DNA from 3 places in the Streptomyces sp. NPDC002055 genome. Region 3 is predicted to be linked to each of the others. Evidence: riboswitches for the same ligand, from Rfam matches in the RefSeq annotation. Region 3 holds a riboswitch; each other region holds the start of a gene.

Region 1 (3,201 bases), on a different contig from region 3:
CGAGCGCATTGCCGGGGAATCCGCTGCCCGGGGTCGCCCCGTCGGGAAGCGAGGTATAGCTGTGCTGCTCCGTCATGCTCATCGGGCCCCACCACGTCTCGTCCGAACTGCACAGGAACCCTAGCGGTTGCGGGCCGCGGGAGCTCCCCTGGGGTGACCGGATTTCTGTCGGGAACCTCCAGGACGCGCCGGACCTTTCCGCCATTTGGCGCCGTCCCGCCCGCCGCGGACGGACGGATCCTCCGGACGGGGGCGCTCCGGAACCGTCCGGGACCGCTGCGGAGCGGCTGCGGAACCGTCGGGTCCGCCTGCCGGGCCCCGGTCCGGGTCCCGGTCCGGGTCCCGGTCCGGGTCCGGGTCCCGGTCCGTGTTCGTTCGGCACCGGTCAGGGGCGGTCGCGGACGGCCGGTGACCGCCTGCGTCGGTCAGTCGAACCCGATGCCGGAGAGTGTGGTCGCGGCCCGGCGGTCCAGCAGGACGGCCGAGGCGCAGCCGTCCGGCAGCCGCCCGGCCTCCAGCTCCCGGACCAGCCGCCCCACGGCGCGCCGGTGCCGGGCGAAGGCGTATCCGGAGACCCCGCGCCCGCGCGAGGCCTGCCCCTCCAGGGCGACCCGCGGCTCCACGTCGAGCAGCGCCAGGTGCAGGGAGCGGCCGCGCCGGCGGGCGTCGCGGGCCAGCCAGCGGCGCACCCAGACGAGGCTGCCGCAGTCGTGCACCACGACGCTGTCGCCGGAGCGCAGCGCGCGGCGCAGCCCGGCGTAGTGCGCCAGGCGGACGAGGGGGCGGTAGACGGCGTACGGGAGCAGCGCGGGCATCCTGCGCTCCCAGCGGTCCCTGGTGTCCTGCGAGTCCACCCGGTGGACCCGGGCCCCGCCGTGCTCCGGGGCGCCGGCCGCCCGCCGGATCAGGGTGCTCTTGCCGCTGCCGGGCAGGCCGGAGACGACGAGCACGTCCCCGGCGGGGTAGCGCAGCGCGGCGGCCGGGCGCCCGCGCAGCTCCGTGGTGCCGGCCAGGCGGCCGGGGCGGACGACGCCCGGGGCGGCCGGGGCTCCCGGGCCCGTCTGGCTGGGCACCGCGCCGAGCCCGACCCCCGAGGCTGTCGCAAACGTTCCGTGGCTCTGCACCGTGATCGTCCTCCCAGGTCCGGTCACTGCGGCTGCCGCAGAGTTTCAAGAAAAGGTAATGCCATACAACCGCCTTATCCCCCGCCCGCAGGGTCCGAAAGTGTCACAGGCGTGCAATGATGTGCGCGCAAACTCCATACCGGCCGCTTGTAACCCGCGCGGGAGAGTCTCCGGACCGGCAGTGAGCCGGGCGCCGGAGCGCCGAAGGAGCAAGTCCTCCCTTGAATCTCTCAGGCCCCGTACCGCGCAGGCGAGGCACATCTGAAAAGCGGGCCGCCGTGGAGCGGTCCCACCCAAGGTGCAAGCTGTGACCCGCCTGCCGGGTCGTGGCGAACCTCTCAGGTTCCGATGACAGATGGGGAGGCTGTGTTGTTGTCGACAGAGCCTCGCCACCCTTGCTTGGGAGCCTGAACATGACCGATGCATCACGCCGTACCGCCCTCGACGCACTGCACCGCGGGCTCGGCGCCACCATGACCGACTTCGCCGGCTGGGACATGCCGCTGCGCTACGGCAGCGAGCGCGACGAGCACCTGGCGGTGCGGACCCGCGCCGGACTCTTCGACCTCTCCCACATGGGTGAGATCACCCTGACCGGCCCGGAGGCCGGGGCGCTGCTGGACTACTCCCTGGTCGGCAATCTCTCCGCGCTCGCTCCCGGCCGCGCCCGCTACACCATGATCTGCGACGACCGGGGCGGCATCCTCGACGACCTGATCGTCTACCGGCTGGCCGACGAGGAGTTCATGGTCGTCGCCAACGCCTCGAACGCGCAGGTCGTGCTGGACGCGCTGACCGAGCGCGCGGCGGGCTTCGCGGGCGCCGCCGTGCGGGACGACCGGGAGGCGTACGCCCTGCTGGCCGTCCAGGGACCGGAGTCCCCCGGCATCCTGAAGTCGCTGACCGACGCCGACCTGGACGGGCTGAAGTACTACGCCGGACTGCCCGGCACGGTGGCCGGGGTGTCCGCGCTGATCGCCCGGACCGGCTACACCGGCGAGGACGGCTTCGAGCTGTTCGTGGCGCCCGGCGACGCCGAGGCTCTGTGGCAGGCGCTGACGGAGGCGGGCAAGGACGCGGGCCTGGTGCCGTGCGGCCTGTCCTGCCGGGACACCCTGCGCCTGGAGGCGGGCATGCCGCTGTACGGGCACGAGCTGACCACGGACACCACCCCGTTCGACGCGGGGCTGGGCCGGGTCGTGAAGTTCGAGAAGACCACCAACGACGGCCGCTTCGTCGGCCGTGAGGCCTTGGAGGCCGCGGCGAAGCGGGCCGAGGAGGCCCCGCCGCGCAAGCTGGTCGGCCTGATCGCCGAGGGCCGCCGGGTGCCGCGCGCCGGGTACCCGGTGGTGGCCGCCGGCTCCGGCACCGTGATCGGCGAGGTCACTTCGGGCGCCCCCTCGCCCACCCTCGGCAAGCCCGTCGCCATCGCCTATGTGGACGCCGAGCACGCCGCGCCCGGCACCGAGGGGGTCGCGGTGGACATCCGCGGCAGCCACGAGCTGTACGAGGTCGTCGCCCTGCCGTTCTACAAGCGGCAGCGCTGACGTCCCCGCCGGTCCCCACCAGCGGCGCGCTGACGTCGCGGCCTGTCCGCGCCACCCCGACGGGCACCGGTCACCGGCCGGTCACCCACTGCCGACCGGTTGTCGGGAATCTCTCGTCACGGCCGTCCCATCTGTCAAGACCCGGCACCACAGCACGCCCCCTCATCCAGGAGAATCAGGTCATGAGCAACCCCCAGCAGCTGCGCTACAGCAAGGAGCACGAGTGGCTCACCGTCGCCGAGGACGGTGTGTCGACCGTGGGCATCACCTCGCACGCCGCCGACGCGCTCGGTGACGTCGTCTACGTCCAGCTCCCGGAGGCCGGCGACACCGTCACCGCGGGCGAGTCCTGCGGTGAGCTGGAGTCGACCAAGTCGGTCAGCGATCTGTACTCCCCGGTCACCGGCGAGGTCACCGAGATCAACCAGGACGTCGTGGACGACCCCGCGCTGGTGAACTCCGCCCCCTTCGAGGGCGGCTGGCTGTTCAAGGTGAGGGTCACTGACGAGCCGGCGGACCTGCTCTCCGCC
Region 2 (3,201 bases), on a different contig from region 3:
CGTCCTCGCGGGTCTTGACGACCACGACCTTCATCCCGGCCATCACGGCGCTGGCAGCGTTGGTGCCGTGCGCCGAGGAGGGGATCAGGCAGACGGTGCGCTGATCGTCGCCGTTGGCCCGGTGGTACGCCCGGACGGCCAGCAGACCGGCCAGCTCGCCCTGGGAGCCCGCGTTGGGCTGAAGGGAGACCTTGTCGTAGCCGGTGACCTCGGCGAGCCGCTCCTCGAGCTCACGGATGAGGGTCAGATAGCCCCCGGCCTGCTCGACCGGCGCGAACGGGTGCAGCGCCCCGAACTGCGGCCAGGTGACCGGCTCCATCTCCGTGGTCGCGTTGAGCTTCATGGTGCAGGAGCCGAGCGGGATCATCCCGCGGTCCAGCGCGTAGTCCCGGTCGGAGAGGCGGCGCAGGTAGCGCAGCATCGCGGTCTCGGAGCGGTGCTGGTGGAACACCGGGTGGGTGAGGTACTCGCCCCGGCGGAGCAGGGCCTCGGGGAGGGTGTCCTCCGCCGTGGCGTCCAGGGCCTCGATGTCCGCCTCGACGCCGAACGCGCCCCAGACAGCCGCCACCTGGTCACGGAGGGTGGTCTCGTCGCAGGAAATGCCGACGAGGTCGGCGTCGACCTGCCGCAGGTTGACCCCGGCCTTGCGAGCGGCGGCCACGACCTCGGCGGCGCGGCCCGGCACCCGGGCGGTCACGGTGTCGAAGTACGCGCCGTGCACGATCTCCACGCCCCCGGCCCGCAGGCCCGCCGCGAGCAGCGTGGCGTAGCGGTGGGTGCGGCGGGCGATGCCTGCGAGCCCGTCCGGGCCGTGGTAGACGGCGTACAGCCCGGCCATGACGGCGAGCAGGACCTGCGCGGTGCAGATGTTGCTCGTCGCCTTCTCCCGGCGGATGTGCTGCTCACGGGTCTGCAGCGCCAGCCGGTACGCCTTGGTGCCGTCGGCGTCCACGGAGACTCCGACCAGTCGGCCGGGGAGGCTGCGGGCGAACGTGTCGCGCACGGCCATGAAGCCGGCGTGCGGGCCGCCGAAGCCCATGGGGACGCCGAACCGCTGGCTGTTGCCCACCGCGATGTCCGCGCCCAGCTCGCCGGGCGAGGTGAGCACGGTGAGGGCGAGGAGGTCGGCGGCGACCGTGACGATCGCGCCCAGCTCATGGGCCCGCTCGATGACCGGACGCAGGTCGCGCACCTGCCCGGAGGCGCCCGGGTACTGGAGCAGCACACCGAAGACACCGCGCTCGGCGACGTCCGCCGGGATGCCCTCGGAGAGGTCGGCGACGACGACCTCGACGCCCGTCGGCTCGGCGCGGGTCTCGATGACGGCGATGGTCTGCGGCAGACAGTCGGCGTCGATCAGGAAGACGCCGTTCTTCACCTTGCCGACCCGGCGGGAAAGCGCCATGGCCTCGGCGGCGGCCGTGCCCTCGTCGAGCAGCGAGGCGCCCGAGGTGGGGAGCCCGGTCAGGTCCGCGACGACGGTCTGGAAGTTCAGCAGCGCCTCGAGGCGGCCCTGCGAGATCTCCGGCTGGTACGGCGTGTACGCCGTGTACCAGGCGGGGTTCTCCATCACGTTGCGGAGGATCACCGGCGGGGTGAAGGTGCCGTGGTAGCCGAGGCCGATCATCGGCGCCAGCACCTCGTTGCGCTCGGCGAGGCCGCGCAGCTCGGCGAGGACCTCCGCCTCGGTGCGGGCGTCCGGCAGGTCCAGCTCCCCGGCGTTCTTGATCACGTCGGGGACGGCGGCGGCGGTGAGTTCGTCCAGGGAGCCGTAGCCCACCTGGGCGAGCATCTTCGCCTGCGCCTCGCTGTCGGGTCCGATGTGGCGCTGCTCGAAGGGAGTGCCACGTTCCAGCTGGGAGAGTGGGATGCGATCGGCGGTCATCTGCGGAGGCCTCCTGGTCGACGCGACCTGCGAGGGGCACCACGGCACGGGTGCCCCGACGGCCTCCCCCTCTGTCATCTCGACCTGAGAGCTTCACCGGTCCGCCGGGGCGGTCCGGTTTTCACCGTCGGTGAGGAGGGGTTCCGGCGCAATACACGGCCGATGCCCGCCCTGCTTTCCAGAGTGACCTCGTCCGTGCGGTACGTGTGCCTGAGAGATTCCGGGGAGGATTTGCTCCTTCGGCGCCTCCTCTTGCTGGTGGAGGACTCTCCCGCACGGGGTCTGCAGCCATTTGCCAGCGTACCAGTGGCTCTCCGGGCCGGTCGCTCGAGTGGCCGAGGGGCGGAATGTGCCCTTTCGTAGTTCTCGTAGAGGATCTGCGAACAGCGGGAGGGACCGTGCAGACCGATATCGATCCGCGGAGCCTGATCGGCCGCAAGGCATTCGACCTCGACGGAGCGAAAATCGGCACCGTGGACGAGGTGTACCTGGACGACGCGACCGGCCTCCCGGAGTGGGCCGCGGTGCGCACCGGCCTGTTCGGGCGCGACGCCTTCGTCCCGCTGGAGCCCAGCGAGATCGTCGACGACACCCTGCGCGTCCCCTACCACCGCGCGCTGATCAAGCGCGCACCCGACTTCGGCGTCGGCCGCCACCTCTCGCCGGAGCAGGAGCTGCAGCTCTACCACCACTACGGGCTCGACGCCACGTCCCCGGAGGACGGGCCGGGCCCCGACGACCAGGACTTCGGGCGGCTGGCGGGCAACGACGACTGACCGCCCGCAGCGGTCACCTCCGGCCGGCCCTCCGGAGCAGCGGCCTCCCCCGGGCCGCCGGGTTTCAGCGGCAGCGGCTCGGACGGCTCCAGGTCCGGGTCGTCGACGGGGAAGGTCCGCACCCGGCCGGGCGCCGACCAGGGCTGTTCGAACCGCACGGTGACCCTGCCCACGCCGCTGCCCTGCACCCAGCCGGGCCCCAGCTCCGCATGGCGCACATCGTGCCCCGGCACCCAGCGGCGCACCTGCTCCACCGTGGTCTCCCCAGCTTCCGGCGCCACCGGGGCGGGCTCCGCCTGCGACTCCTCGGCCCGCTCCACGTCCCCGGCGGCCGCAGCCGCGGCCGCCTCCAGCGCCGCGGCGGCCTCTGCCGTGGCGGCCTGGGCGAACAGATCCTCCTGCGTGAAGTCGGCCAGCCCCGTGACCCCGACACCCAGCAGCCGCACGCCCCCGGTGGTGTCCACGAGCTCCAGGAGCCGCGCGGCGGCCTCCCGGATGACCGTGGGGTCGTCGGTGGGGCCGCGCTGGGTCTCGGACCGG
Region 3 (3,201 bases):
CGAGGCGCTGGTCCAGGTCGCCGACACCCTGGGAGTCCCGTACGAGGACGGGGACATCAAGGGGCCCAGCGAGGTGCCGGCGCCCCTGGAGGACCTTCGCCCGGTGGCACTCGCGGCCGGGGACACCGACGACCGGGGACGGTGGACGGTGGTGTCGGCGGGCGCCGCGCCGGAGGAGCCCGCCGTTCCCCGCGTGACCGGCCTCGACGAGGTGACCGGCCGTACGGTGGTGACGGCCGATCAGGACGGGACCACGGTCGTCGCGGGGGATCGTGACGGAGCGATCCACCTCTGGGCGACGGATGGTGAGGCGCCGTCCGAGGCCGAGAGCCGTGCCCTGCACCGCGCGCCGGTGACCGGGGCCGGCTGCGTACGGATGGACAGCGGCCGGCGCGTGGTGGTCAGCGGCGACTCGAACGGCGTCCTCCGCTTCTGGCTGACGGACAAGGCCCCGCGGCGGAGCCCGTTCGACCGCAGGCGGACGGCGGTCACGGCGGTCGCCGCCGGGAAGCCCGGCACCGGCCCGGCGGTGGCGGCCGCGTGGGCGGACGGCCTGGTCCGCGTGTGGGACCTCTACACCGACGTCGTCGCGGATCTGCGGCTCGGCACCGGGATCCAGGGCCTGGCCCTGGACGCCGACGGCCTGCTGCGGGTGACCGGCCCGGACGGCACCGCCGTGCTGCGGCTGGACCTGGACCGGCTCTGGCCGACGCGGAAGATGCGGGAGCAGCTCGACGAGATCGACTGGAGCTCCTTCTGGACCGCGCGCGGGCCGGCCGACGAGAACGGCGTGTCCGACCTGATCGTCCGGATCGGCTCCGATGACGAGGCCACGGCCAAGCAGGCCGTCCACGACCTGTACCGGCTGATCGTGTCCAAGGACGGCTCCCTGACGGCGGCCGCCCCCGCCGTACCGTTCCTGGTCGAGCTCATGACCGACCCGGCCAACCGGGCCCGCGGGACCCTGCTGCTCCTCATCGCCGATATCGCCGACCTCCCGGACGCCCGGGGCGACCGGGGCCGGGCGCAGCGCGCGGCGGTTCAGGAGGCACTGCCCGTCCTGCTGCCGCTGCTGGAGGACGACGACACGTCCGTGCGGTGGGCCGCCGGGGAGCTCCAGCGGATCTGCGCCGGGCCGACGGCGTAGCGACCCTCGCGTCGCCCGGCGGAGCCGACGGCTCCGCCGGGCGAGGCCGGCCGTGCGGGGGCAACCGCACCGGGGGCGAGCGCCGCTCCGACCGGCACTGGAAGCGAGCGCCGTTCCCCTCGACCGGACCGGGAGCACGTGCCGTTCCCCTCGACCGGCACCGGGGCGAGCGTCGCTCCCCTGTGCCGGGAACGGCGCTCGCGGTCGGTGCCGCGTCACGGATCCGGCCGAACGCTGGACACTACTTGCGAGTAGTCCGGCGCTCGCCCGTGCCGAGCAGCGTTTGTGCAGCTCAGAGTGCCCGTCCTGGGCAGATGCCGTTACGGGAGCGTCCACCGAGCAGACTCTTGACGGCGGTGTTCCGGTGCCCGTACGTTGCCTCCCGAAAGACCCGACAACCGCATACACCGCTGACGATTCTGCGCGGGAGAGCTCACGTCGTCCCACGACGTGGCGCCGAAGGCCGCTGTACCCCCGGCCTCACCGCCGGGCCCGACAACTCCACATCGCGCTGTTCGAACCGAAGCGGGAGAGCCCTCGCCCACCCTTGGCGAGGCGCCGAAGGAGCAACTCTCCCCAGAATCTCTCAGGCCCCACTACCGCTTCGGCCAGGCGACTCTGGAAAGACAGGACGTCATGTCCTGCGCCCACGGTGCAAACCGCCGGACCCGGTGGTGAAGCTCTCAGGTACCGATGACAGAGCGGGGAGGCCACCCGTCCCCGGCACCGCGATCGCGGTGCCCCCACAGGGAGCCTCCCACCATGACCTTTCCCGAGTCCTCCGCGTCGGGTGCGTTCGCCACCCGTCACATCGGTGTCGACGACGCCGACCGCGCCGCCATGCTGTCCGAAGTCGGCTACCCGACGCTCGCCGCCCTCATCGACGCCGCCGTCCCGAGCGGCATCCGGAGCCCGTCCGGCCTGAACCTGCCCCCCGCCGCCACCGAGGCCGAGGCCCGCTCCGAACTGCAGGAGCTCGCGGGCCGGAACACCGTGGCCGTCCCGATGAACGGACTGGGCTACCACGCGACCACCACACCCGCCGTGATCCGGCGCAACGTGCTGGAGGACCCGTCGTGGTACACCGCTTACACGCCGTACCAGCCGGAGATCAGCCAGGGCCGGCTCGAAGCACTGATCAACTTCCAGACCATGGTCGGAGACCTCACCGGACTGCCGACCGCCAACGCGTCGCTGCTCGACGAGGGCACGGCGGTCGCCGAGGCCGTCACGGTCATGCGCCGCGTCGCCCGCAAGGGCCGCCCCCGCGTCCTGGTCGACCGCGACACCCTGCCGCAGACCCTCGACGTCCTGCGCACCCGTGCGGCCGCGGTCGGCGTCGAGGTCGTCGAGATCGACGTCGCCGAACCGCTGCCGGAGGACGACTTCTTCGGAGTGGTGCTGTCCTACCCCGGCTGCTCGGGAGCCGTCCGCGACCTGCGCCGGGTGACCGCCGCGGCACGGGAGCGCGGGGCGCTGGTCACGGTGGCCGCCGACCTGCTGGCGCTCACGCTGCTCGTGCCGCCGGGGGAGTTCGGCGCCGACATCGTCGTGGGCTCGTCCCAGCGGTTCGGTGTCCCGCTGTTCTACGGCGGGCCGCACGCGGGCTGCATCGCGGTCCGCGGAGGGCTCGAACGCCACCTGCCCGGCCGGCTCGTGGGCGTGTCCGTGGACAACGCCGGACGGCCGGCGTACCGCCTCGCCCTGCAGACCCGCGAGCAGCACATCCGCCGCGACAAGGCGACCTCCAACATCTGCACGGCGCAGGTCCTGCTCGCCGTGGTCGCCTCGATGTACGCCGTGTACCACGGCCCCGACGGCCTGACCTCGATCGCCCGACGGACGCACCGGCACGCCACACGCATCGCCGCGGGTCTGCGGGACAGCGGGATCACGGTGGTGCACCGGGAGTTCTTCGACACCCTGCTCGTACGGGTCCCCGGCCGCGCCGAGGAGGTCGTCGCGGCCGCGCACGACCGGGGGCTGCTGCTGCGGCTGGTGGACGGCGACCACGTCGGCGTCTCCTGCTCCGAGGCCACCTCCCCGGACCACGT

The links. A riboswitch is a leader RNA that binds a small molecule or an ion and turns the genes downstream of it on or off. The one in region 3 is predicted to bind glycine.
Region 1: another riboswitch for glycine. It lies ahead of gcvT (glycine cleavage system aminomethyltransferase GcvT); the one in region 3 lies ahead of gcvP (aminomethyl-transferring glycine dehydrogenase).
Region 2: another riboswitch for glycine. It lies ahead of gcvP (aminomethyl-transferring glycine dehydrogenase); the one in region 3 lies ahead of gcvP (aminomethyl-transferring glycine dehydrogenase).

What each region holds. Positions count from the first base shown of each region.
Region 1 is NZ_JBEOXS010000056.1:14,893-18,093, reverse strand. Features, by position in the region: gene ABT112_RS27565 (enhanced serine sensitivity protein SseB) at 1-76, opposite strand, end outside; gene ABT112_RS27560 (AAA family ATPase) at 426-1,130, opposite strand; glycine riboswitch at 1,274-1,379, shown strand; gene gcvT (glycine cleavage system aminomethyltransferase GcvT) at 1,538-2,671, shown strand; gene gcvH (glycine cleavage system protein GcvH) at 2,854-3,201, shown strand, end outside.
Region 2 is NZ_JBEOXS010000036.1:10,171-13,371, reverse strand. Features, by position in the region: gene gcvP (aminomethyl-transferring glycine dehydrogenase) at 1-1,885, opposite strand, end outside; glycine riboswitch at 2,074-2,169, opposite strand; gene ABT112_RS22185 (PRC-barrel domain-containing protein) at 2,284-2,661, shown strand; gene ABT112_RS22180 (DNA polymerase IV) at 2,577-3,201, opposite strand, start outside.
Region 3 is NZ_JBEOXS010000046.1:25,109-28,309, reverse strand. Features, by position in the region: gene ABT112_RS25235 (WD40 repeat domain-containing protein) at 1-1,147, shown strand, start outside; glycine riboswitch at 1,664-1,759, shown strand; glycine riboswitch at 1,760-1,857, shown strand; gene gcvP (aminomethyl-transferring glycine dehydrogenase) at 1,910-3,201, shown strand, end outside.